One region of the Donghicola sp. XS_ASV15 genome, then DNA from elsewhere that is predicted to be linked to it. Evidence: riboswitches for the same ligand, from Rfam matches in the RefSeq annotation. Region 1 holds a riboswitch; each other region holds the start of a gene.
The links. Region 1 has a riboswitch for cobalamin ahead of AB9K37_RS08185 (DUF4198 domain-containing protein). Riboswitches for the same ligand answer to the same signal wherever they lie in the genome.
Positions count from the first base shown of each region.

Region 2: linked by a shared signal. The riboswitch ahead of AB9K37_RS04950 (hypothetical protein) and the one ahead of AB9K37_RS08185 (DUF4198 domain-containing protein) in region 1 are both predicted to bind cobalamin.
Region 3: linked by a shared signal. The riboswitch ahead of AB9K37_RS11220 (DUF1636 family protein) and the one ahead of AB9K37_RS08185 (DUF4198 domain-containing protein) in region 1 are both predicted to bind cobalamin.

Region 1 is NZ_JBGFGN010000128.1:20,983-30,529, reverse strand. Features, by position in the region: gene AB9K37_RS08210 (glycosyltransferase family 2 protein) at 1-329, shown strand, start outside; gene AB9K37_RS08205 (methyltransferase domain-containing protein) at 339-932, shown strand; gene AB9K37_RS08200 (ABC1 kinase family protein) at 1,029-2,354, shown strand; gene metH (methionine synthase) at 2,510-5,230, opposite strand; gene AB9K37_RS08190 (homocysteine S-methyltransferase family protein) at 5,223-6,281, opposite strand; cobalamin riboswitch at 6,563-6,780, shown strand; gene AB9K37_RS08185 (DUF4198 domain-containing protein) at 6,905-7,693, shown strand; gene cbiM (cobalt transporter CbiM) at 7,697-8,314, shown strand; gene AB9K37_RS08175 (cobalt ABC transporter permease) at 8,311-8,904, shown strand; gene cbiQ (cobalt ECF transporter T component CbiQ) at 8,905-9,547, shown strand, end outside.
Region 2 is NZ_JBGFGN010000112.1:3,240-12,786, forward strand. Features, by position in the region: gene AB9K37_RS04920 (aspartate aminotransferase family protein) at 1-751, shown strand, start outside; gene AB9K37_RS04925 (SMP-30/gluconolactonase/LRE family protein) at 794-1,624, opposite strand; gene AB9K37_RS04930 (helix-turn-helix domain-containing protein) at 1,748-2,530, shown strand; gene AB9K37_RS04935 (isopenicillin N synthase family dioxygenase) at 2,566-3,480, shown strand; gene AB9K37_RS04940 (glycine zipper family protein) at 3,584-3,961, shown strand; gene AB9K37_RS04945 (hypothetical protein) at 3,945-4,604, shown strand; cobalamin riboswitch at 4,636-4,826, shown strand; gene AB9K37_RS04950 (hypothetical protein) at 4,914-5,192, shown strand; gene acs (acetate--CoA ligase) at 5,557-7,530, shown strand; gene AB9K37_RS04960 (adenylate kinase) at 7,554-8,222, shown strand; gene AB9K37_RS04965 (DUF4212 domain-containing protein) at 8,312-8,572, shown strand; gene AB9K37_RS04970 (sodium:solute symporter family protein) at 8,592-9,547, shown strand, end outside.
Region 3 is NZ_JBGFGN010000135.1:86,526-96,072, reverse strand. Features, by position in the region: gene AB9K37_RS11250 (substrate-binding protein) at 1-30, shown strand, start outside; gene AB9K37_RS11245 (branched-chain amino acid ABC transporter permease) at 137-1,168, shown strand; gene AB9K37_RS11240 (branched-chain amino acid ABC transporter permease) at 1,172-2,374, shown strand; gene AB9K37_RS11235 (ABC transporter ATP-binding protein) at 2,387-3,145, shown strand; gene AB9K37_RS11230 (ABC transporter ATP-binding protein) at 3,161-3,916, shown strand; gene cobO (cob(I)yrinic acid a,c-diamide adenosyltransferase) at 4,106-4,726, opposite strand; cobalamin riboswitch at 4,764-4,981, shown strand; gene AB9K37_RS11220 (DUF1636 family protein) at 5,081-5,449, shown strand; gene cobW (cobalamin biosynthesis protein CobW) at 5,452-6,486, shown strand; gene cobN (cobaltochelatase subunit CobN) at 6,491-9,547, shown strand, end outside.

The DNA.
Region 1 (9,547 bases):
TGTTTGCAGTCAATTTTAATGATGTGGATTACTGCCTTCGACTGCGTGAGCATGGGTACCGCGTGGTATTCACGCCCCATTGCTATGTCCAACATTTCGAATCCGTGAGCCGCGGCAAAGAACACGCCTCTCCTTCGGGGAACAGGATGCGGCGCGAGGTTGATAATCTGCGTATGCGGTGGCGTGACGTCATCCTGAATGATCCATTCACGCACCCGCTGCTCTCGACGGACACCCTACCCTATCGCGCCCTGTGCACCCGCCACAGAGCGCCCACCCCCAGAAATTCGACTATCAAGGCAAGCGCCATAGTCCCGAACTGGATTTAAGAGACGACTTTGGAAAAGATATTTTTGAACCTTGGTTCTGGCCCCCGCAGCGCGCTGCCCAAGGATGCGCCTGAATTCTACGGTTGGCGCGAAGTGCGCGTCGACATCAACCCCATGGCCAATCCGGACAAAGTGGCCAGCCTGACCGACATGAAGGGCGTGATTGAAGACAACTTTGCTGACTTTGTCTTTTGCTCTCACGCAGTTGAGCACTTCTATGCCCACGAAGTTCATTCGGTGCTCGCAGAAACTGTACGGGTCTTGAAACCCGAAGGCGTCGCCGTATTCCGGACGCCTGATCTTGAACAGGTCATGCGCCTAATTGATCCAGAAGACCTTGAAAAACCGATCTATTCCTCTCCTGCCGGAGACATCACTGCCCTCGACATTCTTTATGGTCACCGCGCATCTATCGAGGACGGCGACCAGTTTATGGCGCACAAGTCAGGCTTTACCGAAGAGTATTTTGCCAAGCTGCTTCTTGATGCGGGCTTTTCCGAAGTCCGCACGGAAAAAGGTAGTTCGATCGACTTCTGGGCCCAAGCTGGTTTCAAGCGCCTCGCGATGCAACATCAAGTTGCAGCCCTCAAAGCATCCCTCTGATCATCCGGGCGCCTGCCAGACCCCGCCTTGTGTTAACCTCGACAACCTCCTGATTTGCGCCATGTGTATTGGCGATTGTCAGGAGGGAAGCGGAACGTGGGCAAGGATCACAATACCCTTGGGCGGCCGATCCCCAGCGGCCGCCTAACCAGAGTGCTACGGATGGGCGGGCTCGCTGCTGGCATCTCGGGCGGCGTCGCGGCCGGTGGCCTGCGCTCTCTGGCGACAGGCCGGAAACCGGACCTTGAACAATTGGTGTTTTCTCCGGGCAACATGGCGCGCCTCGCCGAGAGCCTTTCTCATATGCGCGGCGCGGCTCTGAAGCTTGGGCAGATGCTGTCGATGGACACCGGTGTCGTGCTTCCGCCCGAATTGAACCGGATTCTGGCAGGAATGCGGGATAGCGCGGTCCCCATGCCTCCCAAACAGTTAAAGCAGGTTTTGGACCGTGAATGGGGGAGCAGCTGGCAGAGCAACTTCAAACGTTTTGACGTTAGGCCTTTCGCCTCGGCGTCAATCGGTCAGGTTCATCGCGCGACCACCCGAGAGGGTCAGGACTTGGCAATCAAGGTCCAGTACCCCGGCGTGCGAGACAGCATCGATAGCGACATAGACAACCTCGCAGTTCTTCTCAAAATCTCTGGTCTTCTGCCAAAGGACGCGCCGATCGACGACTTATTAGAGGCAGCCAAACGCCAACTTCATGCCGAAGCGGATTATGAATCCGAGGCACAAAACCTGTTCACTTTCGCGGATCTTTTGCGAGACGATCCGCTATTCCGGCTTCCTGATCTCAATACTGGACTGAGCAACGCCCATGTCCTCGCCATGAGCTACGTCCACAGTGAGCCTCTGGAAGCGCTGGCTGATGCTCCGCAAGAGACCAGGGACCAAGCGGCCGAAGCACTGATCACACTTGTGCTACGAGAGCTTTTCGAGTTCAGAGTGATGCAGACGGATCCAAACCTCGCCAATTATCGCTATTCACCAAAGGATGGTCGGATCGTTCTGCTTGATTTTGGCGCGGTGCAAACACTTGCGCCAACTCTGCAAAACAATTTCAAAAACCTGGCCCGCGCGGCGCTCGCTAGAGATGTTGACTGGACGCGCGCGGCAATGCAGAAAATTGGCTATTTCAACGATGCGACCCCCCAGCGCTTTCAGACCGTCTTTCTAGAGATGTTCGATATGGCGATGTCCCCTATTCGGCAGGAAACGCCCTTCGATTTTGGCAAGTCTGATCTCATGCACCGGCTGCGCGACCGCGGGCTCGAAGTCGGGGGCGAACGCGAACTACAGCAGGTTCCCCCTGCTGAAACGCTGTTCCTTCACCGCAAGATCGCCGGAACGTATCTGATCGCTTCGATGCTAAAGGCCAGAGTCAAATTACGTCCATTGGTCGAAGCCTATTGCGCCGAATAGCCCACCGCCAGAGCCTGCACGTGTCCAATGACCCGCGCAGGATTTCACTTGGCAATCTGGCTATTCCTGTGTGTGCGGTTGCTATCGAACTTGGTGCGACCTCGCCGATCGACTGCGGCCCAACAGAGGGTCGCCCACAAATGCGGCAAGCCCACTTACTCTGATGAAGCTCCCTTGGGTACGGTCGGCCGATAATTCAAAACCGGAGCGAGCCAACGCTCCGCTTCGCCGAGCTCCATGCCTTTGCGGGCAGCGTAGTCTTCGACCTGATCGCGCTCGACCTTCGCGACACCAAAGTAATAGGCGTCGGGATGACCCAGATAGAGCCCACTAACCGAGGCACCGGGCCACATCGCCATGCTTTCTGTCAGCGCAACGCCGGTGCTGGCTTCGGCATCCAGTAGTTTGAACAGCGTCCGTTTCTCCGTGTGGTCAGGCTGTGCCGGATAGCCGGGGGCCGGGCGGATACCGCGGTAAGGTTCGGCGATCAGCTCAGTGGGGCTGAAAGCTTCATCCTTGACGTAGCCCCAGTAGTCACGGCGGACCCGTTCGTGCAGCATCTCGGCCATGGCTTCGGCAAAACGGTCGGCCAGCGCCTTGACCATGATGGCGCTGTAATCATCGCCTGCGGCTTCGAATTTCTTGGCAATTGTGTCCTCTTCGGGACCCGCAGTGACCACAAAGCCGCCCACGTAGTCGGGCGTGCCCTCGGGCGCTACGAAATCGGCAAGCGCCATATTCGGGCTGTCTTTGCGTTTAGACGTTTGCTGACGCAGGGTGTGAAGCACATCAAGTGGCTGGGTCCGAGCGTCGTCGGCATACAGCTGAATGTCGTCACCCGTACGGTTCGCGGGCCAGAATCCGACCACGGCGCGGGGCTTGAACCACGTCTCTCCGATAATCCGCTGAAGCATCGCCTGCGCGTCGGCAAAAAGGTTGCGCGCCGCTTCGCCGTATTTCTCATGCTCTAGTATGCGGGGGTAGACGCCCTTGAGCTCCCAAGTCTGGAAAAACGGCGTCCAGTCGATGTAGCGCGCGATCTCCGCCAGATCCCAGTCGTCGATGACCTGCTGACCCGTGAACTTCGGAGCCTGAACAGTGTAATCTGTCCAATCGATTTGCATGGCGTTCGCGCGGGCTGCGGCCAAGGGCAGGCGCTGCTTGGCCAGTTCGGCCCGCTCGTGACGTTCGGCGACCTCGGTGTATTCCGAGCGGATGCCCTCGACGTATTCATCCCGCTGCGTGTCGCTCAGCAAGGCAGACACCACGCCCACCGCGCGGCTCGCGTCGGTTACATAGATCGCTTGATTGCGTTGGTACTGCGGGGCGATTTTTACTGCCGTATGCACCTTCGACGTGGTTGCGCCCCCGATCAGCAGAGGCACGTCGAAGCCTTCTTTTTCGAGCTCGGTCGCCAGATGCACCATTTCATCCAAGGACGGCGTGATCAGGCCCGAGAGGCCGATGATATCGACGTTATGCTTGCGGGCCTCTTCCAGAATTTTCTGGGGTGGGACCATGACGCCAAGGTCGATGATTTCGTAGTTATTACAGGCCAAAACCACGCCGACGATGTTCTTACCGATATCGTGGACGTCGCCTTTGACCGTGGCCATGAGGACTTTGCCCGCAGCCTCGCGGCCATCGCCGCCGTTTTGGCGCTTCTCTTCTTCCATATAGGGCAGGAGCACGGCCACGGCCTGCTTCATGACGCGGGCGGATTTCACCACCTGCGGCAGGAACATTTTGCCTGCGCCAAACAAATCGCCGACCACGTTCATGCCCGCCATCAACGGGCCTTCGATCACATGCAAGGGGCGCTCGGCCTGTTGTCGCGCCTCTTCTGTGTCGGCATCAATGAATTCTGTGATGCCATTGACCAAGGCATGTTCCAACCGCTTGTCGATAGGCCATTCACGCCAGGACATGTCCTTTTCGCGGGTTTTGCCACCGCCCGCGCCGCGATAGCGTTCCGCAATCTCTAGCAGGTTCTCGGTGGCGTCAGGAGTGCGGTTCAGAACCACATCCTCGCAAGCGTCGCGCAGGTCGGCATCGATCTGGTCATAGACCGCCAGCTGACCGGCATTGACGATGCCCATATCCATGCCTGCCTGAATGGCGTGATACAGAAAGACCGCGTGCATCGCCTCGCGCACGGGCTCGTTTCCGCGGAAGCTGAACGACAAGTTCGACACCCCGCCCGACACATGAGCGTGGGGCAGGTTCTGGCGGATCCAGCGGGTGGCCTCGATGAAATCGACGCCGTAGTTGTTGTGTTCTTCGATGCCGGTGGCCACCGCAAAGACGTTGGGGTCAAAGATGATGTCTTCGGGCGGGAAGCCAACCTTTTCAGTCAGCGCCTTATAGGCACGCTCGCAAATCTCGATCTTGCGCTGAAGGGTGTCGGCCTGGCCTGTCTCATCAAAGGCCATGACCACAACTGCCGCGCCATAGGCAAGGCATAGGCTGGCGTGATGGATGAACGCCTCTTCGCCTTCTTTCAGCGAAATCGAGTTCACCACCGGCTTGCCCTGCACGCATTTCAGGCCGGCCTCGATCACCTCCCATTTCGAGCTGTCGATCATGATCGGCACTCGGGCGATGTCGGGTTCAGCGGCGATGAGGTTCAGAAAGTCGATCATCGCCTGTTTGCTGTCGATCAGACCTTCATCCATGTTCACGTCGATGATCTGTGCGCCATTTTCCACCTGATCGCGGGCCACATCCAAAGCGGTGGCATAGTCGCGGTTGGTGATCAGCTTGCGGAACTTGGCAGAGCCGGTGACGTTCGTCCGCTCGCCCACGTTCACAAAGGGGATGTCCGCGGTCAGGACAAAGGGTTCCAGACCGGAAAGACGCAGAAGAGGTTTAGACATCGGCGGTCTCCTTGATCTGGCGGGGGGCGTAGGGCGCGACATGCTCCGCGATGGCGCGGATGTGGTCAGGCGTGGTGCCGCAGCAGCCGCCCGCCACGTTGATCAGACCTTCGCGGGCAAAGACCTCGACCAGTTTGGCGGTTTGCTCGGGCGTTTCATCGTATTGGCCGAACGCGTTGGGCAGGCCCGCGTTGGGGTAGGCGCAGATGCGGGTGTCTGCAACGCCTGCCAGTTCCGCCAGATGCGGCCGCATAGCATCAGCGCCAAGGGCGCAGTTCAAACCCACGGTAAAGGGCCGCGCATGACGGACCGAGTGCCAGAAAGCCGTGGGCGTCTGCCCCGAAAGAGTCCGTCCCGAGGCATCGGTGATGGTGCCCGAAATCATGATGGGCAGTTGCCGACCCACTTTGGCGAAGCTCTCAAACGCGGCAAAGATAGCCGCTTTGGCATTCAGCGTGTCGAAAATCGTTTCGATCAGGATCAGATCAGAACCACCCGCGATCAACCCGTCGATCTGCTGGCCGTAAGCGGCGCTCAGTTCGTCAAAGGTCACGGCGCGGTAGCCGGGATCATTCACATCGGGACTAATGGAAGCGGTGCGGTTAGTCGGCCCCACAGCGCCTGCGACCCAGCGGGGTTTGCCGTCCTGCGCGGTTGCGCGGTCCGCAGCGCGGCGGGCCACCTGTGCGCCCGCGACGTTCAGATCATGCACCGCGTTCTCCAAGCCGTAGTCGGCCTGCGCGATGGTGGTCGAAGAAAACGTATTGGTTTCCAGAATGTCCGCACCCGCTAGAGCGAACTCTAGCTGGATGTCCTCGACCGCTTGGGGCTGGGTCAGAACCAGCAGGTCATTGTTGCCCTTTTGCGGGTGGTCCAAATGGTGGCGGCAGCCAGGACCGTGAATATGACCGCTGGCGGTAAAATCTTCTTCGGTCATGTTCAGGGTCTGGATCATCGTCCCCATCGCACCATCGAGGATCAGAATACGCTCGTTGGCGGCTTTGGCGATGGCATCGTACGAAGGGCTGCGCGGCAGCGAGAGAGAGTTCATGAGGGCACCTGCTTTCTGCGCACGCGCGTACCACGGTCAGGAGACAAAGCATAATTCATGCTTCTTGAGTTTGTTATGAACGAAATTCATATTCAGTCAGCGCACCGCTTCGCGGATGCTCTCATTGACGTTGTGACCAAAGGCCCACCCGGCTGTTTCGCTCGGTTGCGCTCAAACCATTTAAAACGGTTCACAACGCGAAAACGGCGCAGCGACACCCCTCTTCCGAGTCGCGTCCCTGCCCTATCACGTTCGAGATTGACTCGGCTATGAACTCCCTGCATTACAAAGCCGTGAACGGTTCTGCGTGGCGCGACACGGCGCAGCAGAAGTAAAAGGGAACACGGTGCGGCGTACCCATCAGGGACCAAAACCGTGGCTGCCCCCGCAACTGTAAGCGGTGAGTGCGTCCAACACGCCACTGGGGAACACCCCGGGAAGGCAAGGACAGCATAACGACCCGCGAGCCAGGAGACCTGCCGTCACGGGGTCGGGAAACCGGCCTTACCCAACCGGACGCCGGGGTGAGCGTCTGGCTCGGCAGGTCTAAAAATCTACCGTGTCCAGCTTCCCTACTGTCCTTTCATCTGCGGGCCTATGCCCCGCATTCTGAGAGGTTCGAAATGAAGAACAAACTCCTGTCAGCCGCCGCGCTGATCACATTCCTCCCGATTGCCGCGCAGGCGCATTTTCTCCTGCCTTACGCTGACGAAACACAGATTTCGACGCCGGGCGATGTCCCCTTGGCCGTTGTGTTTTGGCACCCCTTCGAGAACGGCCATGTGATGGAAATGGAGGCGCCTGAAGCCTTTTACATGATCCACAATGGCGAAAAAACAGATCTGGCTGATCGTCTGGAAGCCGCCAGTTTCAAGGGTGCAGAGAACGAAAACAACGGCTTTCGCGCGACCCTGCCCGTCAAACGATCTGGCGATTACGTCGTGGTGACCGAACCCGCCCCATATTTTGAAGAGAGCGAAGACAAGTATATCCAGCAGCTCACGAAAGTGGTTTTCAATCGTAACGAGCTCCCGACAGATTGGATGAACCCCGTTGGCCTGCGCACCGAGATCGTCCCCTTGGTCAAGCCTTACAATGTGATCACGGGCTCGAGCTTCACCGGCCAAGTCCTGAGCGAAGGCAAGCCCGCAGCGGGTATCGAGATCGAGATCGAGTACGTCGCTGCGACACCCGACATTCAGACCTTTTCCGCCAGTGAACCGACCGTCGGCACAATGCCCGGCGGAACCGTAGTCGCTATATCTGACGCGAATGGGTACTTTACATTCGGTGTTCCCAAAGCCGGGTGGTGGGGTTTTGCTGCTCTCGAAGCAGGCCCAGAGACAGAACACAACGGCAAACCTCTGAGTCAGGACGCCGTGTTCTGGATCAGAGCCTACAATATGGAATAATCCATGCACATTGTTGACGGCGCTCTTTCAAACTCTGTTGTCATCGCTGGCACCGTTTTGGCTGTCGGGGGCGTAGCCATGGGCCTCAAACGGCTAAGCCTAGAGAGGATCCCCGCAACCGGGATCCTCTCTGCCAGTTTCTTTGTTGCCTCTCTGATCCACGTGCCGATTGGTCCGTCTTCGGTGCACCTGATCCTGAACGGTCTGGCCGGGCTCATCCTGGGGTGGGCCGCATTCCCGGCGCTCTTTGTTGGGCTGTTGCTTCAAACCGTGTTCTTTGGCTTTGGCGGGTTGACCGTCTTGGGGGTCAACGCCCTGAACATCGCTGGGCCAGCGGTTCTGACCTGGCTCTTGTTCGGCAAGTTGGTCGAGCGTAGTTCCCCCACGACCGGCGCGATCTGGGCCGGTGTCGGTGGCGCCTTTGCTATCGCGGCCACAACATGTCTGGTCGCCTTTTCACTGATGCTCACGGGCGACGCGTTCATTCCCGCGGCCAAGCTGGTGTTCTTCGCGCATATCCCTGTCATGGTAATCGAGGCGCTGCTCACAGGTACGGCGGTCTATTTGGTGCGCAAGGTGCGTCCTGACCTTTTCTCGGCGATCAAGGGAGCGGCACATTGATCCGATACCTTGCCCTAATTATTGCATTGATTGCGCTGCCTTTCCCTGCTGCTGCTCACAAGGTAATTTTTGCGATCTTCAAATCCGGAGACTCGATTGAAGGCGAGCTTGGTTTTTCGAACGGTGACATGTCTGCGGGAACCACTATTCAGGTTCTAGATGCCCAAGGCGTGCAAATCGGCGAAGCTGTGACAGACCGCGATGGCTTTTTCATCTTTACCCCCACAGAGCCAATTCCGCACGTTTTCAAAGCGGATATGGGCGCAGGGCACGTGGCCGAAGCCACAATGCCCGCAAACGAGATCGCCGAAATCCTAGGCGTGGCTGCGATCGAGGAAACGTTGTCCCAACAAGCACCCGCCGGAACGGCGGAGACCGCGGCGCAGGTCACAGTGGCCTCTTTGTCCAACGAAGAACGTCTTGCCATCGCAGAAGCCGTACGCGACGAGATGCGTCCCCTACGCCGTGAACTTGCGGCATATCGCGAAAAGAACGACCTTCAGACCGTTCTTGGTGGCATCGGCTACATCTTTGGCCTGTTCGGTCTGTATTTCTATATCGCCGCCCGGCGGCGCATGGCAGGGCAATAGATGATGCAACGACTGACCAGCGCAGAGAAAGCCCCCCGCACAGGATCACTTTTCGCGATCGGTCCGATCCCTGATCTGGATCCGCGCCTGCGGATCGTACTGGCAACCGTCTTTGCGCTGGTCGTGGTCGGCTTATCCGATCTTCTGGCGCTCTTTCTGGCGGTTCTGGTTGCTGGCGCTTTGCTGCCGCTTTCCGGCCTACCCAAAAAGCGCACGCTCAAGCGGATGGCTGGGATGGACGGGTTCATCATTTTCACTCTGATCCTCTTGCCCTTCTCTGTGCCCGGGACGCCTATGCTCTCGGTTTTCGGCATCTCCGCCTCGTGGGAGGGACTGTGGCAGGCGGTCGAGATCGCGTTGACCGCAAACGCAGTAATTCTGGCGTTGATGTGTCTGGTTGGTTCGATGGAGCCTGTCACCATGGGCCATGCACTCCACGCCCTGCGGATGCCAGAGCAGCTGGTTCAGCTTTTGATGTTCACGATCCGCTACATCGAAACCCTACGCTCGGAATATCTGCGGCTCCGATCCGCAATGAAGATGCGCGGCTTCCGTCCTGTTACCAACTGGCACACCTATCGCAGCTTTGGCTATCTGATCGGCATGATGCTGGTACGCGCGCTAGAGCGGTCCGAGCGAGTGC
Region 2 (9,547 bases), on a different contig from region 1:
GCCAGAGCATGGCGCACATTTGGCCGACGATCTGGAGCGGATCATCGCCCTGCATGGCGCAGAAACCATCGCCGCTGTGATCGTAGAGCCTGTCGCTGGCTCGACCGGTGTCCTGATCCCGCCCAAAGGCTATCTGCAGCGCCTGCGTGAGATCACCAGCCAGCACGGTATTCTGCTGATCTTTGACGAGGTTATCACTGGGTTTGGCCGTTTGGGGACGCCTTTTGCCAGCCAGAAATTCGGGGTCGTGCCCGACATATTCACCACGGCAAAAGGGATTACCAACGGGACGCTGCCCATGGGCGCTGTGTTCGCGCAGGGCTTTATCCACGATGCCTTCATGACCGGCCCCGAGGGTATGATCGAACTGTTCCACGGCTACACCTATTCGGGTCATCCCGTGGCCTGCGCGGCCGGTTTGGCGACGCTCGACATTTACGAACAGAACGGGTTGCTGACCCGTGCCGCAGAGCTGGAAAGCTACTGGGAAGAAAAGGTCCACAGCCTGCGCGACAAAGGCCCAATCAAGGATATCCGCAACATCGGTCTGATCGGTGGCGTGGAACTGGAAAGCCGCGAAGGTGAATTCGGAACAAGAGCTTACGAAGTCTTCCTCAAGTGCTACAAGGCTGGTGCCATGGTCCGCTACACCGGCGAAACGATTGCAATGTCGCCGCCGCTGATCTTTGAGAAAGAGAATATTGATACCCTGATCGATATTCTTGGCGAAGCGATCAGCACCACCGCCTAAACTGTGACCCCCGCGCCCCACATGGACGCGGGGGTCTTCGTATCACTGCAGCGGCAGAACTTGCACGCGCCCCTCCATCATGTGGGGCAACAGTAGGTTCACCCCATCGGTCCCAATGTCAGCCAAGCCTGCTGGAAACGTGCCGATCACCTTTGTTGCGCCGTCCTGTACTTCGATCAGGGCCCCCTGCACCCAGTCGCTGGCGATCAGCCGTCCGTCCACCATCACGACACCGTCGATGTTTCCGACCCCTTCCGCGATCACCTCAATGTCTTGGCTTGCTGCATCGACCGCCAATACATCGCCCGGCGCGTCTGTGGTGAAATCCTCGCGCAGGCCCTGCCCCCAAGACCCGACGATCAACCGGTCTTCATCCCAGGCAATCCCGTTCGGATGGCTGAGTGCTGTGCTTTGCACCCAAGGTTCAAAGCTTCCGTCCTGCAAGCGCCAGATCGTGTCGGTCATCAGATCAGAGACGTAGACCGCGTCATCGGACGTCGTCACATCATTTAGAAATTCAGCCGTTTGGGCGTGGTGGACAGCCACCACTGAAGCGCTCTCCAAATCCACTTCAACCAATCCTGTAACGTCTGCAACGAACAGCCGATCCCCCAAGATCGCCATTCCCTTGGGCGCATCCAAGCCCGTCAGCCAATGCTGTGCCATCACTGTCCCGTCAAGGTTCAGGCTGGACAAATAGCCATTCCCATCCGCGTCTATGAAGCCACCTTTAATATTGCTCACGATGATCCGGTTATGCGCCGCGTCAAAGATCGCTGACTCGGGCAACTCAAACTCACCTGCGGTTGCCGAATGGGCTGTGAAGGTCGCCGCCACACCTGCCACAAGGGCCGAATTCAAGCGTAAAGTCATTCTGAAATCTCCATCGTTAAGGATGAAAATCTCTTATGTATGTGATGCGTGGATTGCAGCATCTGGGTTTTTGGTATCACTTAGAGATACCGTATCGCCAAATCTCGTATCACAGGAGCCCACATGCGCGGAGATGTCTTCAAAGTCCTGCAAGAGGCCCTGCGTGCACGCCGCATGACCTATGCCGATCTGGCCGACACGATGGGTCTGTCAGAGCCCACCATCAAACGCATCTTTGCGGCGCGGGATTGCAAGCTGAGCCGCATCATCGAAATTTGCGACGCGCTTGAATTGTCGCTCTCGGACGTGACCGACAATGCCGCCCGCCAGCAGGCAGAGGCGACTGTCTTGCCCATGGCGACCGAACTAAGCTTGGCCGCCGACCCGCCCCTCTTTTACTTCCTGATCCTGCTGCGTGATCTGCGCGCTCCTGAATACATCGCACAAGTCATGGGCCTGAGCCCGACGCGGCTGCACCAGATGGGTATGACGCTCGAACGTCTGGGGTTGGCAGAGGTCGGTGCGGGCAACAAATTCCGGCTTTTGTCTCATGCCCCGATCAGGTTCCGTCCCAATGGCCCGCTGCTTGCGCTGTTGCGGGACATCAATTTGCGTTTCATTGCCAAAGGGATCACGGCCCCCACCACACCCGCAGATCACTTCTTTACCGTCTCGCGCAGGATGCGGGTCGAAAGCGCTGTGGAAATTCGTCGTGACTTGAACGCGCTGACCGAGAAGATCGCAGAACTGGCGCGTCTGGACCAATTGGTCGCGCGCGAAGATCAGCTTCAGCCATTTAAGATCTCGGGGTTTTGGGGGCGCGTTGATTTCGCGGGTCTGATGAAGCAAGCCAGCGAAACGGATAGCAGTACGGACGTGCTGGAAACCAACGAGCGACATCGCTAGGGTCCGCCCCGACGCGACACCCAAGAGGCCCCGTGATGACCAGTATCCCCCGTATCGACGCCCGCGAGATGATCGCCCGTGCGCCAGAAACGATGGCAGAGCTGCGCCGCGCAGCCCAAGAAGTCGGGTTCATGACATTGGTGAACAGCGACCTCTCGCCAGAGGATGTTCTGCGCGTGATTGATGCTTATCGTGCCTTTTTTCAATTGCCTGATGATGTCAAAGAGCCGGTGAACATGGCCCAGACTGGGTCGAACCGCGGTTGGGGGGCGCCTTATTCAGAGCAGGTCGATCCAAAGTCGAATCCAGACTACAAGCAAGTCTTCGACAGTGGCTTGGAGCTCCCTGCTGACGATCCAATGGCTAATCTGACGTGCTACGCACCAAACCAATGGCCGACCCAGCCTGAAGCGTTCAAAGAGATCGTTGACGGCTACGCACACCAAGCGATTGGTGTGGCAATGCAAACCCTTCGGGGAATCATCGTAGCGGTTGGTCTGCCAGAGAGCAGCTTTGACACCGCGTTCACCAAGCCGATGACCTTGCTTCGCGGCAACTACTATCCGAGCCGCCCCGCCAGTGCTGGGGCCAAGGACTTTGGGATTGCGGCGCACACGGATTACGGCTGCGTGACATTGTTGGCGACCGATGGTGTCGCGGGGCTAGAGGTTCAACTGCACGACGGCTCTTGGTTGCCGGTACAGGCTGAACCTGGAACCTTCATCATAAACTTTGGGGAAATGTTGGAGAGCTGGACCAACGGCCGCATCAAGGCAACCCTGCACCGCGTCATTGGCTCTAGCGAAGAGCGGATATCGGTTCCTCTGTTCTTTAATCCCAATTTCGACACCAACGTCGCGCCCATCGGAACCGGCGGTACGCTTTTGGCTGGGGACCACCTAGAGCGCCGATTCCGCGAAACCTACCTGCATTTGAAAAGCACAGCTTGACCTTTGATACCAAAGGCCACGTGGTTGATGCCTGCGGTCATGTGAAAAAACCAACCAATTAGTCAAAACCCTGCTCAGTCAACACTGATAAGGGACAATGACAATGCAAGGTTTTTCCAAACACATTCTTCTGGCCATCGCAGGCGGGGTACTGGTTTCGGCCTGTTCGGATGGCGGCGCGAACTACACGCCAATACACGATGGCCCCACCCAAATCGGCTTTCAAAGCGATCTGGCAGCGTGTCAGCGCCTTGCCAAGAACCAGACGCACCTGACCCAAGAAGCGTACGGCGCCGCTGCCATCGGCGCAGCCGCAGGAGCGCTTTTGACAATGGCCGCGGATGACGAAGACGAGATTGTCGGCAATGCTCTGGGGGGCGCTGCGATTCTTGGAGGAACTGCTGCGGTCGAAGGCAAAGAAAAGCGCGAAGAGATCGTGGTCAACTGCATGAAAGGACGTGGTCATGCCGTGGTCGGATAAATCCTTTGCCGCCATGGCTGCAGGAATGTGCGGCGCGACCTATTTGATCGGGCTCGTTCTTTATAGCACGGCCTTTGCATCCGCAGATATGGACGCTGCCGGGATGCCTTCGATCAGAACGCTGGCGTTCATGGTCGAGAACGCGACCCTCTTGGGGCTGTGGTACTTTACGATCTACGTCGTGAATGGGCTCGCGCTCTTGGGGTTGGTGTTTGCATTGGGGCCATCGACCGGGCCGCTTTGGCAAAAGTGGATTTCGGGGATCGGCTTTGTCTGGTCGGCGCTGGTGATCGCGGCGGGGCTGGTGGCCGTTGTGGCTCTGTCTGCCCTGCCGCAGATCTATCACCTCGCTCCGTCAGAGGCCGCGCGACATTGGCACATCGCCGTCACATTGGTCGAAGGGATCGGTGGCGGGACAGAGCTTCTTGGGGCGCTTTGGATCCTTGGTGTCGCCTGCGGTCCGGCTCTGAGCTCGGCGCAAAAGGCATTGGCGCTGGTGATCGGTACGGCAGGTCTCTTGACCATCCATCCGGCACTGGCAGAGGTCGCGGCAGCTGTCTTTGGCCTGTCATTTATGATCCTGTTTCTGTGGCTGGCCGTCACACTCTGGCCGCGCAAAACGACAATGCCGCAGCACGCCTGAGGGAAACCGATTGACGGGGGCGTTGGCCCCCGTCATCGTTGCGCTTGATGGTTGCCGTATCTTTCCGGTGCGGCATGAAAAGGGAACGCGGTGTAAGTCCGCGACTGCCCCCGCAACTGTAAGCGAAGAGCTGTCCTTTACAGCCACTGGCATATTGCCGGGAAGGGAAGGACCAGCGACGACACGCGAGTCAGGAGACCTGCCATCAACGTATTGCAAACCCGGACGGGGTGTTCCGGTGGATGCGGTGGCCCCTGCTTGGTCTTCCGTTCTCCGCCTTGATGCCTTGCTTCCTGCGCGGAGGGCGCCATGACCTTGAACACAATCGTTGACGTATTGTCGGCCAAACCTGCATCAACCGCCAATCCGGAACATCTGGCGCGCGCCAGTTTCCTACAGTGGTGCCTGTCGCTCGACAGTGCGTTGGACCTACGCAAAGAGGCACGCGCTGCGGCCGCGAAGGTCGAGCAGAGCGATGTTGATACAGACGCACTGATCGCATTTCAGAAACTGCTGGTCGAAGCATCGCGTCCAGTGAGTCTCTCTGTTCGCCGGCGCGGGCGCCGCCGCTCAAATCCTCTGCAGTAGAGGGGCGCAACCAATTGCCTGCCCAATGTGCAAACTAAATGTCCGGCGCTACCATCCCCACGGTTGCGCCGATCGGTCGCAGGCACCCAAGACATTGGTCGCAGAAATGCTCCGCTAACCCGAAATCTTGTTTTCACATATCATATTGATGTAACGATGACTTTTTCAGATAGCGGGGCTTGAATTTACTAAATTTACCTTTCGAGTAAAACGACTTCACAAATAAATTTATGCGACGCAGGGACTTATTCCATTGTTTTCAAACTCTGGTAATGTCTCGCTAAGGGAGAGACAGCGTCATATTGTGTTGCTGCATTTTGCCCCCACTTCGGGGCGTCCATATAACGACAGAGGGAGGAGCCTTATGTCCACTCAAGCGCAAACCGCCGAGGTCAAGGAACCGGTGTATCCGGTCCCCACCGAATATGCGAAAACCGCTCACATCGACGCGGCAAAGTACCAAGAGATGTATGCCCAGTCGGTCAACGACCCCGAAGCATTCTGGGGCGAGCACGGCAAACGTCTGGACTGGATCAAGCCCTACACTCAGGTCAAAGACGTCAACTACAACTTCGGTGAAGTCAGCATCAAGTGGTTCCACGATGGCACCCTGAACGTTGCCTACAACTGTATTGACCGTCACCTCGAAAAGCGCGGCGACCAGACTGCGATCATCTTCGAGCCCGACAATCCGGACGACGAAGCACAGCACATCACGTACAACGAGCTGCACGACAAGGTTTGCCGCATGGCGAACGTCCTGCGCAGCCAGGGTGTGACCAAAGGTGATCGTGTCATCCTGTATCTCCCCATGATCCCCGAAGCGGCATATGCGATGCTGGCCTGTGCCCGTATCGGTGCGATCCACTCGATCGTGTTTGCGGGCTTCTCGCCCGACGCTCTGGCAAACCGCGTCAACGACTGCGGCGCCAAGGTCATCATCACCGCAGACGAAGCGCCCCGTGGCGGCCGCGTCACCCCGCTGAAGTCGAACGCGGATGCCGCGCTTCTGCACTGCTCGGACAAGGTCCGCTGCCTCGTGGTCAAGCACACCGGCGGTCAGACCACTTGGGTCGACGGTCGCGACGTGGACGTGAACGCTCTGATGGAGCACGCAGCACCCGAATGCCCCGTCGAGGAAGTGAACGCCGAAGATCCGCTGTTCATCCTGTACACCTCGGGCTCGACCGGCAAACCCAAGGGCGTTGTCCACTGCTCGGGCGGCTACCTTGTTTATGCTGCGATGACTCAGGAACTGGTGTTCGACTACCACGAGGGCGACGTCTACTGGTGTACCGCTGACGTGGGTTGGGTCACCGGCCACTCGTACATCGTCTATGGCCCGCTGGCGAACGGCGCGACCTCGCTGATGTTCGAAGGTGTTCCCACCTACCCCGACGCCGGCCGTTTCTGGGCTGTCTGCGAAAAGCACAAGGTCAACCAGTTCTACACCGCGCCGACCGCGATCCGCGCTCTGATGGGCAAGGGCACCGAGTTCGTCGAGAAGTATGACCTGTCGTCGATCAAGACCCTCGGCACCGTGGGAGAACCGATCAACCCCGAAGCATGGAACTGGTACAACGACGTTGTCGGCAAGGGCAAAGCGCCTATCGTTGACACGTGGTGGCAGACCGAAACCGGTGGTCACCTGCTGACACCGCTGCCCGGCGCAACCGCGCTGAAGCCCGGCTCGGCGACCACGCCTTTCTTTGGTGTGAAACCCGTCGTACTGGAGCCCACCACTGCCGAAGTTCTCGAAGGTGCGACCGAAGGCGTTCTGTGTATCGCTGACAGCTGGCCCGGCCAGATGCGCACCGTTTGGGGCGACCACGAGCGTTTCCAGGAAACCTACTTCAGCCAGTACAAGGGCTACTACTTCTCGGGTGACGGCTGCCGCCGTGACGAGGATGGCTACTACTGGATCACCGGCCGTGTGGACGACGTGATCAACGTATCGGGTCACCGCATGGGCACCGCCGAAGTCGAAAGCGCACTGGTTGCGCACGCCAAGGTCGCCGAAGCCGCCGTTGTGGGCTACCCCCACGAGATCAAGGGTCAAGGCATCTACGCCTACGTCACCCTGATGAACGGCGAAGAGCCCACCGAAGAGCTGCGCAAAGAGCTGGAAAAATGGGTCCGCACCGAGATCGGTCCGATCGCGAAGCCCGACCTGATCCAGTGGGCCCCCAACCTGCCCAAGACCCGTTCGGGCAAGATCATGCGCCGTATCCTGCGCAAGATCGCCGAGAACGACTTTGGCGCGCTGGGTGACACCTCGACCTTGGCCGAACCCGGCTGTGTGGACGAGCTGATCGACAACCGGATGAACCGGGGCTAACGGAGATGGATGGAGCGACAACCATGACCACACCCGCAGTTCTCATTTTGCTTGGCCCCCCCGGGGCCGGCAAAGGCACCCAGGCCCGCCGTCTCGAAGAGAAGTTCGGTCTGGTGCAACTGTCGACCGGTGACATGCTGCGCGCAGCAGTTGCCGCCGGCACCGACGCGGGCAAAGCGGCCAAGGCCGTGATGGACGCGGGCGAGCTGGTCAGCGACGAGATCGTCATCAACATTCTGCGGGATCGCCTCAAAGAGGACGACGTCGCCAAAGGCGCCATCCTTGATGGTTTCCCCCGCACCACTGTTCAGGCCGAAGCTCTTGATGGGCTGCTGGCCGAGAATGGCCAGTCGGTCAACGCCGCCATCGCGATGGAAGTCGACGATGCAGCGATGGTCGAGCGTATTTCTGGCCGTTACACCTGCGCCGGTTGCGGCGAAGGATATCATGACAGCTTCAAGCAGCCCGCTGCCGAAGGTGTTTGTGACAACTGCGGAGGCACGGAATTCAAGCGCCGTGCCGACGACAAGGCTGAAACCGTGGGAGCCCGCCTCGAGGCGTACCACGCTCAGACCGCCCCCCTGATCGCCTACTACGACGAAAAGGGGCAACTTAGCCGCGTGGACGCCATGGGCGACATCGATGCGATCACCGCAAAGATGACCGAAATGGTAGAGAGCGCGATCAGCTAGGTTTCCTAGAATGTCTCCGGGGCGAAGGAGGAACCGCCCCGGATTACGACTCAAGACCATAGCTTTTTGGAAAATGGGGAGGATTGCCTATGGCAAGCCAACAGGACAGCTCGGCCTACTGGTCGAAAAATATTAGTATCATCAAAGGGTGCCTGATCGTCTGGTTCGTGTCATCCTTTGGCATGGCCATTCTGCTGCGCCCGCTTCTGTCGGGTATCGAAGTCGGCGGAACGGACCTTGGTTTCTGGTTCGCACAACAGGGAAGCATCCTCGTCTTTCTTGTTCTGATTTTCTTCTACGCATGGCGCATGCACAAGCTCGACGTCGAATACGGCGTGGACGAAGAATAAGTTTTAAGGACCTGATATCATGGATCAATTTACACTAAACCTGCTGGTGGTGGGCGCGACGTTCGCCCTGTACATCGGCATCGCGATCTGGGCCCGCGCGGGTTCGACCTCGGAATTCTACGCAGCCGGCCGCGGCGTTCACCCTGTGGTGAATGGTATGGCAACCGGTGCGGACTGGATGTCGGCAGCTTCGTTCATCTCGATGGCCGGTATCATCGCATTTGGCGGCTACAACACCTCGGCCTACTTGATGGGCTGGACCGGCGGCTACGTTCTGCTGGCGATGCTGCTTGCGCCTTACCTGCGCAAGTTCGGCAAGTTCACCGTGCCTGAATTCATCGGCGACCGCTTCTACAGCCAGACTGCGCGTACCGTCGCTGTTATCTGCCTGATCGTTGCATCGCTGACCTACGTGATCGGTCAGATGACCGGTGTGGGCGTTGCGTTCTCGCGCTTCCTCGAAGTTGACAAACTGACCGGCCTTCTGATTGGCGCGGCCATCGTGTTCTTCTACGCGGTTATCGGCGGCATGAAGGGCATCACCTACACTCAGGTTGCGCAGTACGTCGTACTGATCATCGCATACACCATCCCTGCGATCTTCATCTCGCTGCAGCTGACCGGCAACGCGCTCCCGCCGATGGGCCTGTTCTCGGACGCGACATCGTCGGGCGAGCCTCTGCTGTCGACCCTGAACGGTCTGCTGAACGATCTGGGCTTCTCGAACTACACCGAGCAGACCGACACCACCCTGAACTTGTTCCTGTTCACCGTGTCGCTGATGATCGGTACCGCAGGTCTGCCCCACGTGATCGTTCGCTTCTTCACCGTTCCTACCGTGAAAGACGCACGTTACTCGGCAGGTTGGGCACTGGTTTTCATCGCACTGCTGTACCTCACCGCTCCTGCGGTTGGCGCAATGGCGCGTCTGAACCTGATCAACACCGTCTACCCCAATGGCACCACCGAGCAGCC
Region 3 (9,547 bases), on a different contig from region 1:
GCGCTGGGTACCTGTAACCCGGGCGCATAATCCCCCGCCACAATCGGTCCGGCCAGCCTGTGCGCTGGCCGGTTGATCAGCCGGTCCGACACCGCTCGGACCGGCCTAGCATCCTATTGAGAAGACGGTCGGAACCATGGACGCGATCCTACTGCAAATCCTAAACGGGCTCGACAAGGGCTCGGCCTATGCGCTGATTGCGCTAGGGCTTACGCTGATTTTCGGCACACTCGGCGTTGTGAACTTTGCCCACGGGGCGCTGTTCATGATCGGTGCCTTCTGCGCTGTGACACTCCAGCGTATCCTGAACCTAAGCTACGAAGTGGTTGACGCCACCCAGACAGACTTCCTTGGCAATCCGCTCAAGGTCAAAGTCCCCTATGTCGAGGCATGGTTCGGCCCCGAGATGGGCGGTTCGATCATCGACTGGTCCGTGCCTTTGGCAATTCTGTTCGCCATTCCGGTGATGATCTTTGTCGGTTTCGCGATGGAACGCGGCCTGATCAAGCACTTCTACAAGCGTCCCCACGCGGACCAGATCCTTGTGACCTTTGGCCTCGCTATTGTTCTGCAAGAGGTCGTCAAGTATTTCTACGGCGCGAACCCGATCCCCACCGGCGCCCCCGAGGCGTTCCGTGGTAGCTTTGATTTCGGCGTTTTGCTCGGCTTTGATCCCAACGCGATCATCTATCCTTACTGGCGTCTGATCTACTTTGGCTTTGCGGCTGTGATCATCGGCGGCGTGTTCAGCTTCTTGCAGTTCACCACGTTTGGCATGGTCGTCCGCGCAGGTATGGCAGACCGCGAAACCGTTGGCCTCTTGGGCATCAATATCGACAAGCGCTTCACCTTCATGTTCGGCCTCGCTGCGGCAGTCGCCGGTCTGGCTGGCGTGATGTACGCACCGATCAACAGCCCGAACTACCACATGGGCATGGACTTCCTCGTGCTGTCCTTCGTTGTTGTGGTTGTCGGCGGCATGGGTTCCTTGCCCGGCGCTGTGGCAGCTGGCTTCCTGCTTGGCATTCTCGAGAGCTTTGCCTCGATGAACGAGATCAAGTCCATCATTCCCGGTATCGACCAGATCATTATCTACGTCGTCGCCATCATCATTCTGCTGACCCGTCCACGGGGCCTCATGGGCCGCAAGGGCGTGATGGAGGACTAATCCATGTTTGGTCTGAACAAAAAAGACACCTCTCTTTTGCTGGTCGTCGCGGCGCTGACTCTCTTCGCGCCGTTCATCCTGAACCCTTTCCCCACCGATAGCGGTCTGGCGCAGTTCAACGCGGGCTATCCCGACCTGATGCAGCGCTTTGTGATCTTTGGCATCTTTGCTGTGGGCTTCAACATCCTGTTCGGTCTGACCGGTTACCTGTCCTTTGGCCACGCGGCATTTCTGGGTGTGGGGTCGTACTCGGCGGTCTGGATGTTCAAACTGCTGAGCATGAACGTCATCCCGGCGATCATCCTGTCGGTCATCGTGGCGGGCCTGTTCGCACTGCTCATCGGCTTTGTGTCACTGCGCCGGTCGGGCATCTACTTCTCGATCCTGACGCTGGCCTTCGCGCAGATGTCGTTCAACCTTGCCTACTCGGTTCTGACGCCCATCACCAACGGTGAAACCGGCCTGCAGCTGACCCTCGACGATCCCCGCATCTTGGGTGTGTCGGCAACCGCTGACGGCTCGATCCCCGTGACCAGCCTGTTCGGTCTGGAAATGCGCTCGACCTACGAAATGGCTGTGGGCGCATGGAACTTCCAGTTCAGCGCGGGTTACTATCTGTGTGCGATCATCATGCTGGTGTCGTTCTACATCGCGGTCCGCATCTTCCGCTCGCCCTTTGGCCTGATGCTACGCGCGGTCAAGTGTAACCAGAACCGGATGCGTTACACCGGCCTGAACACCCGTCCCTACACTCTGGCGGCCTTTGTCATCTCTGGTATGTATGCCGGTCTGGCGGGTGGCCTGATGGCCTCCATGGACCCGCTGGCTGGCGCCGAGCGTATGCAGTGGACCGCATCGGGCGAAGTTGTTCTGATGACCATCCTTGGCGGTGCAGGCACCCTGATCGGCCCCGTTCTTGGCGCAGGTTTCATCAAGTACTTCGAGAACATCTTCTCGAAAATCAACGACAACGTTCTGCACCAGTGGTTCGGCTTCTTGCCAGACGGGATCGAAGACTTCGTGGTCTTCATCATCCATCCCTTCATCGGCAAAGGCTGGCACCTGACCCTTGGCATCCTGTTCATGCTGGTCGTGATCTACCTGCCCGGCGGTCTTGTCGAAGGGGGCCAGCGGATCTCGCGCCTCTTCAAGAAGGACAAGTCCTCGGACGATGGCGCTGCCGCCAAAACCACCCCTGCGGAATAAGGAGAGCAACCAATGGGTATTCTCGAAGTCAAAGGGGTTGGGAAGCGCTTCGGCGGTCTGCAAGCCCTCGGTGATGTGAACCTCAGCGTTCAGGAAAACACCGTCCACGCCATTATCGGTCCCAACGGGGCCGGTAAATCCACCCTACTCAACTGCCTCGTGGGCAAGCTGATCCCCGACACCGGAAGCGTCATGTTCGACGGTCAATCGGTTCTGGGCCGCTCCCCCCACGAGATCAACCAGATGGGCATCAGCCGTGTTTTCCAAACACCTGAAATCTTTGCGGATTTGACGGTCTTGGAAAACGTGATGATCCCCTGCTTTGCGCGCCGTGACGGTTCGTTCCGAATGCATGCTTTTGGCTCTGTCGTGAACGAGTCCGACATGCTGCAAAAGGCAGAGACCATGCTGGACGACGTGAACATGCTGTCCAAAGCGCACCTGCACGCAGGCAGCCTGTCCCGCGGTGACAAACGCCGTCTGGAAATGGCCATGTGTCTGGTTCAGGAGCCGCGTCTACTGCTGCTGGACGAACCCACAGCAGGTATGGCCCGCGCCGACACCAACAACACCATCGATCTGCTCAAAGAGATCAAGACCAAGCGCGACATCACCATGTGTATCATCGAACACGACATGCACGTGGTCTTTAGCCTTGCCGACCGGATCACCGTTCTGGCCCAAGGCACCCCGCTGGTCGAAGACACCCCGCAGAACATCAAAGGCCACCCCAAGGTCCGCGAAGCCTACCTTGGCGAAGCGCAGGTCTAATCAGGAGATTTCCCTATGAACGTAAGACCCGATTTCTCCAAGAACTCGAACCACGCAGAAACGGCGCCCGCCTTTCTGTCGGTCTGGGACATGCACGCCTACTACGGCGAAAGCTACATCGTGCAGGGCGTCAACTTTAACGTCCACGAAGGCGAAATCCTCGCCCTTCTTGGCCGGAACGGCGCTGGCAAAACCTCGACCCTGCGCGCCATCGCACGCACAGGCAGCCCGCAGGTCACTCACGGCGAGATCTGGCTGGACCACCAGCCCCTGCACAACATGACCAGCTATGAGGCTGCAGCGGCGGGCCTCGGTCTCGTTCCCGAAGACCGCCGGATCATCCCCGGCCTCACAGTCGAGGAAAACCTGCAACTGGCCCAAATCGCCCCGCCCATCGGCTGGTCGATCGACCGCCTCTACGATCTGTTCCCCCGCCTTGGCGAGCGCCGCAAACAAGAGGGCGTGACCCTTTCAGGCGGCGAACAGCAGATGCTGGCCATTGCCCGCGCCCTAGCCCGTGACATCAAAGTGCTCCTCCTCGATGAGCCCTACGAAGGCCTCGCGCCCGTGATTGTGGACGAGATCGAGAAAACCCTGATGCACATCAAAGAACAGGGCATCACCACTGTGATCGTGGAACAGAACGCCGTCCGCGTTCTACAAATCGCCGACCGCGCGATCATCCTCGACACCGGCGGGATTGTCTATGATGGCTCTGCCGCCGAAGTTCTCGCGAACGAAGAGTTGCGCGCCGAATACCTTGCGATCTGACAGCTTCGACTGTCAGACACACAAAAGGGCCCAGCTGGGCCCTTTTTCTTTTCGCGCTGCGCACGAATGCCTTCGGCGAGGGTATTTATCGCCAAGAAAGAGCGAAGAACCCCGTACTCTTTCTTGGTCCCAATACCCCGGGGGTGAATTGGCGCGCAGCGGCAAGAGGGGGCAGCGCCCCCATTCCACTCAGAATTCGACGCCTTTCTGCCCTTTGATGCCAGACCGGAACGGATGCTTCACCAAGGTCATCTCGGTCACCAGATCTGCCGCCTCGATCAGCGGCTCTTTGGCATTCCGACCGGTCAGACACACATGGGTCATGGGCGGCTTTTCTTCTTTCAGGAAGCGCACCACCTCTTCGACGTCCAGATAATCATAGCGCAGGGCGATATTGATTTCGTCCAAAAGCACGAACTTGATCTCGGGGTTCAGGATAAGCTCTTTGGCTTTTTCCCAGCCCTTATTAGCCATCTCGATATCGCGTGATTTGTCTTGGGTCTCCCAAGTGAACCCTTCGCCCATGGCGTGGAACTGGCAGAGATCGTTGAAGTTCGCCTCGATCAAGGTCCGCTCACCGGTCTCCCATGCGCCCTTGATGAACTGGACCACCGAGCAGGGCATTCCGTGGGCGATACAGCGCAAGATCATTCCGAAACCGGACGACGATTTGCCCTTGCCCGGCCCTGTATGGACAATGATCAGGCCCTTCTCGCCCTCTTTCGTGGCCATGATTTTGTCCCGCGCCGCTTTCTTCTTGGCCATCTTGGCCGCGTGACGGGCTTCATCAGTTTGGGGCTTATCGCTCATAGGACGATCCTTACGCTTGACAAGGTGGGGTGCCTTCCCTCAGGTGGGCGGCGCTGGTTCCTGTCTATGACAGGCGAAGAGGGAATGCGCTACCGCTTTGCGACCAAAATCGCAGCCGAAACGCAGCCGCCCCCGCGACCGTGACCGGAGAGGCCCCGTTGCCACTGGCATCCATTTGCCGGGAAGGATCGGGCCAGCCGAGGACCCCCTCGGGCTCCGCAAGCCGGGAGACCTGCCAGCACGATGAAATGTACGGGCGACCGGGGTGTGTCGCGGCCGGCTTTGACAGGCGCGTACCGTCGTGCCCGATGGCCAGTGATCCCCCGTTTTCCCAGCCAGTTTAGGGAGGCACCCATGGCCGAGGTCACCTTGACCGTCTGCACCACCTGCCGCCGCATCGCGGGCGGAGAGCCCGTCGCGGACGAGCCGCGCCCCGGCGCGCGCCTGTATGACACCCTGACCCGGTCAGACCTGCCCGAGAACGTCCGCCTGAAGCCCGCCGAATGCCTGTCTGCCTGTTCGCGCGGGTGCTCGATTGCCCTGACCGGAGGCCCCGCCCGTTGGACCTATGTCTACGGCGACATGGACCCCGACACGCAGGTAGAGGAAATCCTGACCGGCGTGCGGGCATATGCCCAAACCACCGACGGGATCGTCCCTTGGCGCGAGCGCCCTCAGGCGTTCCGCAAACAATCCATCGCCCGCATTCCCCCGCAGGAGTAACCATGTCTAACCTGTCTAAAATCCCCGTGACCGTGATCACCGGCTTTCTCGGCTCTGGTAAAACCACGTTGATCCGTCACCTGATGCAGAACCCACAGGGCAAGCGTCTGGCCGTTCTGGTCAACGAATTCGGTACCGCTGGTGTGGATGGTGACATCCTGAAATCTTGCGCCGATGAAAATTGCCCCGAAAACAACATCATGGAGCTTGCGAACGGCTGCATCTGCTGCACCGTGGCCGATGACTTCATCCCGACCATCGAACGGCTGATGGCCCTGCCTGAAACGCCCGAGCACATCATCATCGAGACCTCGGGTCTGGCTCTGCCCAAGCCCCTGCTCAAAGCGTTCGACTGGCCCGCGATCAAGTCGCGCATCACCGTGGATGGCGTGATTGCCGTCGCCGATGCCGAGGCTGTCGCTGCTGGTCAATTCGCCCCCGATCTAGACGCCGTTCAAGCGCAGCGCGAGGCGGACGAGAGCCTGGATCACGAAACGCCCCTGTCTGAGGTCTTCGAGGACCAGATCAGCTGCGCCGACATCGTACTGCTGTCCAAGGCCGATCTGGCCGGTGAGGCTGGCATTGCCAAGGCCAAAGAGGTCGTTGAGGCCGAAGCCCCCCGCAAGCTGCCGATCATCGCGATCACCGATGGCGCGGTTGATCCCCGCGTGATCCTTGGCCTCGAGGCTGCGGCAGAGGACGACCTGCACAACCGTCCCTCGCACCACGACGGCCACGATGATCACGAACATGACGATTTCGACAGCGTCGTGGTCGATCTTGGCGAAGTCGAGGACGTGCAGGCGTTGCAAGATGCGATTGAGAAAATGGCAAAGGACCAGAATATCTTGCGTGTCAAAGGCTACGTCGCGGTCAAGGGCAAACCCATGCGCTATCTGGTGCAGGCGGTGGGCACGCGCATTCGTGCGCAGTACGACCAGCCTTGGGGCGACCGTCCCCGCGCGTCCTTGCTGGTGGTAATCGCTGAACACGACCACATCGACGAGACCGCGATCAAAGCGGCTTTGGGCGTCTGATCCCATGCATGTTGTCTTCCGCGAAAGCCACGGGCTCGATCAGGGCGATACACCAATGGATCTGGGGCAAACGCCCGCAGACTTGATTGTGCTGTCGTTCTCTGACTCGGACCTTGGCGCTTTCGCGGCGGGCTACCATCGGGCCAAGGGGTCCTTGCCGACCGTGCGTCTGGCAAACCTTGTGGCGCTGAAACATCCGCTGTCCGTGGACGTCTATGCCGAGCAAACCCTCGAGGGGGCCAAGGGCATTCTGGTCCGTCTGATCGGCGGCGAAAGCTACTGGTCCTACGGTCTGGCGACCCTTCAGGACTTGGCGCGGCGCAAGGGGATTGCGCTGGCCGTCCTGCCCGCCGACGGGCGTCAGGATGACCGGTTGGACCAACTCAGCACCCTGCCCGTTTCCACACTGCGCCGTCTTCAGCACCTGTGCGACGCTGGCGGCGCCGTTGCGGCCCAAGCCGCGCTGGCGCAACTGGCGCTGGCCGCTGGCCTTTATGCAGCCCCCGTGATGGGCGCGAAAACCGTGCCGGATGCTGGGTTCTATCTGCCCGACACAGGCGTCGTCACCGATCCGCGGCGCGACGACCGCCCGCTGGCTTTGGTCACATTCTACCGCTCTTACCTGACATCCGCCGACACTTCGCCCGTCGACGCCATGATCGCTGCGCTCGAACAGCGCGGGTTCCAAGCCATCGGTGCCTTTGCCAGCAGTCTCAAGGCCCCCGCTGTCGCCGACTGGCTGCGCACCCAGATAAGCACCCTGAAACCCGCCGCCATCGTCAACGCGACCGCCTTCTCGGCCCAAGGGCGCAACGGCGAGCCGTCGCCCCTTGATGCGGCCGGCTGCCCTGTGTTCCAGATCGCCCTGTCCACCGCCCGCAAAAAGGATTGGAAGGACGCCGACCGCGGTCTGTCTCCTGCCGACCTTGCCATGCACGTGGTCCTGCCCGAAGTCGACGGACGCATCTTTGCCGGTGTCGCCAGCTTCAAACAGCCGGGCAAGAAGGACCCCGATCTCGAATATTCCCGCTTTGCACACCGCGCGGACCCCACGCGGATCGACGCGCTGGCGGACCGCGTGCAGGCATGGCACCGCCTCTCCACCTTGCCCGCCGCAGACAAACGGATCGCGCTGGTCCTGTCGACATATCCCGGCAAGACCTACCAGATCGCCCACGCGGTCGGGATGGACGCTCTTGCCAGCGCCGAACAAATCCTGTCGGACCTGAACGCCAGCGGCCACACCGTGCGTCCCCAAACGGACCTCGGCCAACGCCTGACAGCTGAAACCCTGACCTATCCGCTCGCGGCCTATGAGCAAGCGCTAGACACCCTACCCGAATCCCTGCGCGCGGACCTGATCGCCGCTTGGGGCACGCCCGACACCGACCCGCTGTTCCGCGATGGCGCGTTCCATTTCCCCGCCATCGACGCAGGGAATGCGCTGGTCGCCCTCCAGCCCGAACGCGGCGACGTCCAGACCCGCGACGACGACTACCACGACCTGTCCCGCACTCCGCGCCACAGCTACGTCGCCTTCTACCTCTGGCTCCGCGCCCAATCCGACGCGCTGGTCCACATCGGGGCCCACGGCACGCTGGAATGGTTGCCGGGCAAATCCGTCGCCCTGTCTGGCGATTGCTGGCCCGAGGCGCTGATCCGCGACCTGCCCGTCATCTACCCGTTCATCGTCAACGACCCGGGCGAGGCCGCCCAAGCCAAACGCCGCATCGCTGCCGTCACTATCGGCCACCTGCCGCCCCCCATGGCGCAGACCAAACTGCCCGAGGGCATGGGACGGCTTGAACACCTATTGGACGAATACTCGACCGCAGACGGCCTTGACCCCGCACGCCGCGACCGCCTGATTGCCGACATCCGCGCCGAGGCCCAAGGCACTGGCGTCGAAGAGGACCTTGGCATCCCGCACGACGCCTCCGCTGCCGAAGCCATCACCCGCATCGACCGCTTTGTCTGCGACATCAAGGAAAGCCAGTACGGTGAGGGCCTGCATATCTTTGGCGCGGGCGACTACGGCGCGCAGGAGAACGCGGGCCTCCATGCGGCGCTAAACGGTCGCTTCGTCCCCGCTGGTCCTTCTGGCTCCCCGTACCGTGGCCGCTCGGACGTGCTGCCCACGGGCCGGAACCTGTTCACGACCGACCCACGCTCGGTCCCGTCCCGCGCCGCCCACGCCCAAGGCGTCAAGCTGGCCGAGGAACTGCTCCGCCGCCACCTTCAGGACCACGGCGACTGGCCGCGCGGTTTGGTGATCGACCTCTGGGGCAGTGCCACCATGCGCACCGCAGGCGAGGAATTCGCCATGGCCCTGCACCTCGCGGGCCTCGCGCCGAAATGGGACGACGGTTCCGAACGCGTCAGCGGGTTCGAGATCATCCCGCTAGCCCTGTTAAACCGTCCCCGCATCGACGTGACCCTGCGCGTCTCGGGCCTGTTCCGCGATGTATTCCCGGGCCTGGCCCAGATGTTCGAAGGTGCCGCCGACAAACTGGCCGAGCGTGAAGAGGCTCCCGAAGACAACCCCTACGTCGCCCGCACCCCCCGCGTCTTTGGCCCCAAGCCGGGCCAATACGGCCTGAACATGGGCGCGGCGCTGGATGACTACAGCGACGAAGCCCGCGCTGCCGCGGGCGAAGCATGGCTGGCCGCCAGTTCCCACGCGATCGACGCCAAAGGCGAAGTCCACGAGGCCCGCGAAGCGCTGGAAACCCGCCTGCAAACCGCCGACAGCTTTGTTCACCTGCAGGACTTGCCGGAAACCGACGTGCTGATGGCCAGCGACTATGCCGCCCACGAGGCCGGTTTTGCCGCCGCCATGAAGCGCCTTGGCCAACAGGCCCCCGCGCTCTACCACATGGACGCGACCCAACCGGACCGGCCCCGCGCACGCAGCCTGAACGAGGAAATCGCCCGCACCGTCCGCGCCCGCGCTGCCAACCCCGATTGGGCCAACGGCATGATGAACCACGGCTTCCGCGGCGCGGCTGAAATCGCCGCCACCCTCGACCACATGGCCGCTTTTGCCCATCTGGCAGGGGTC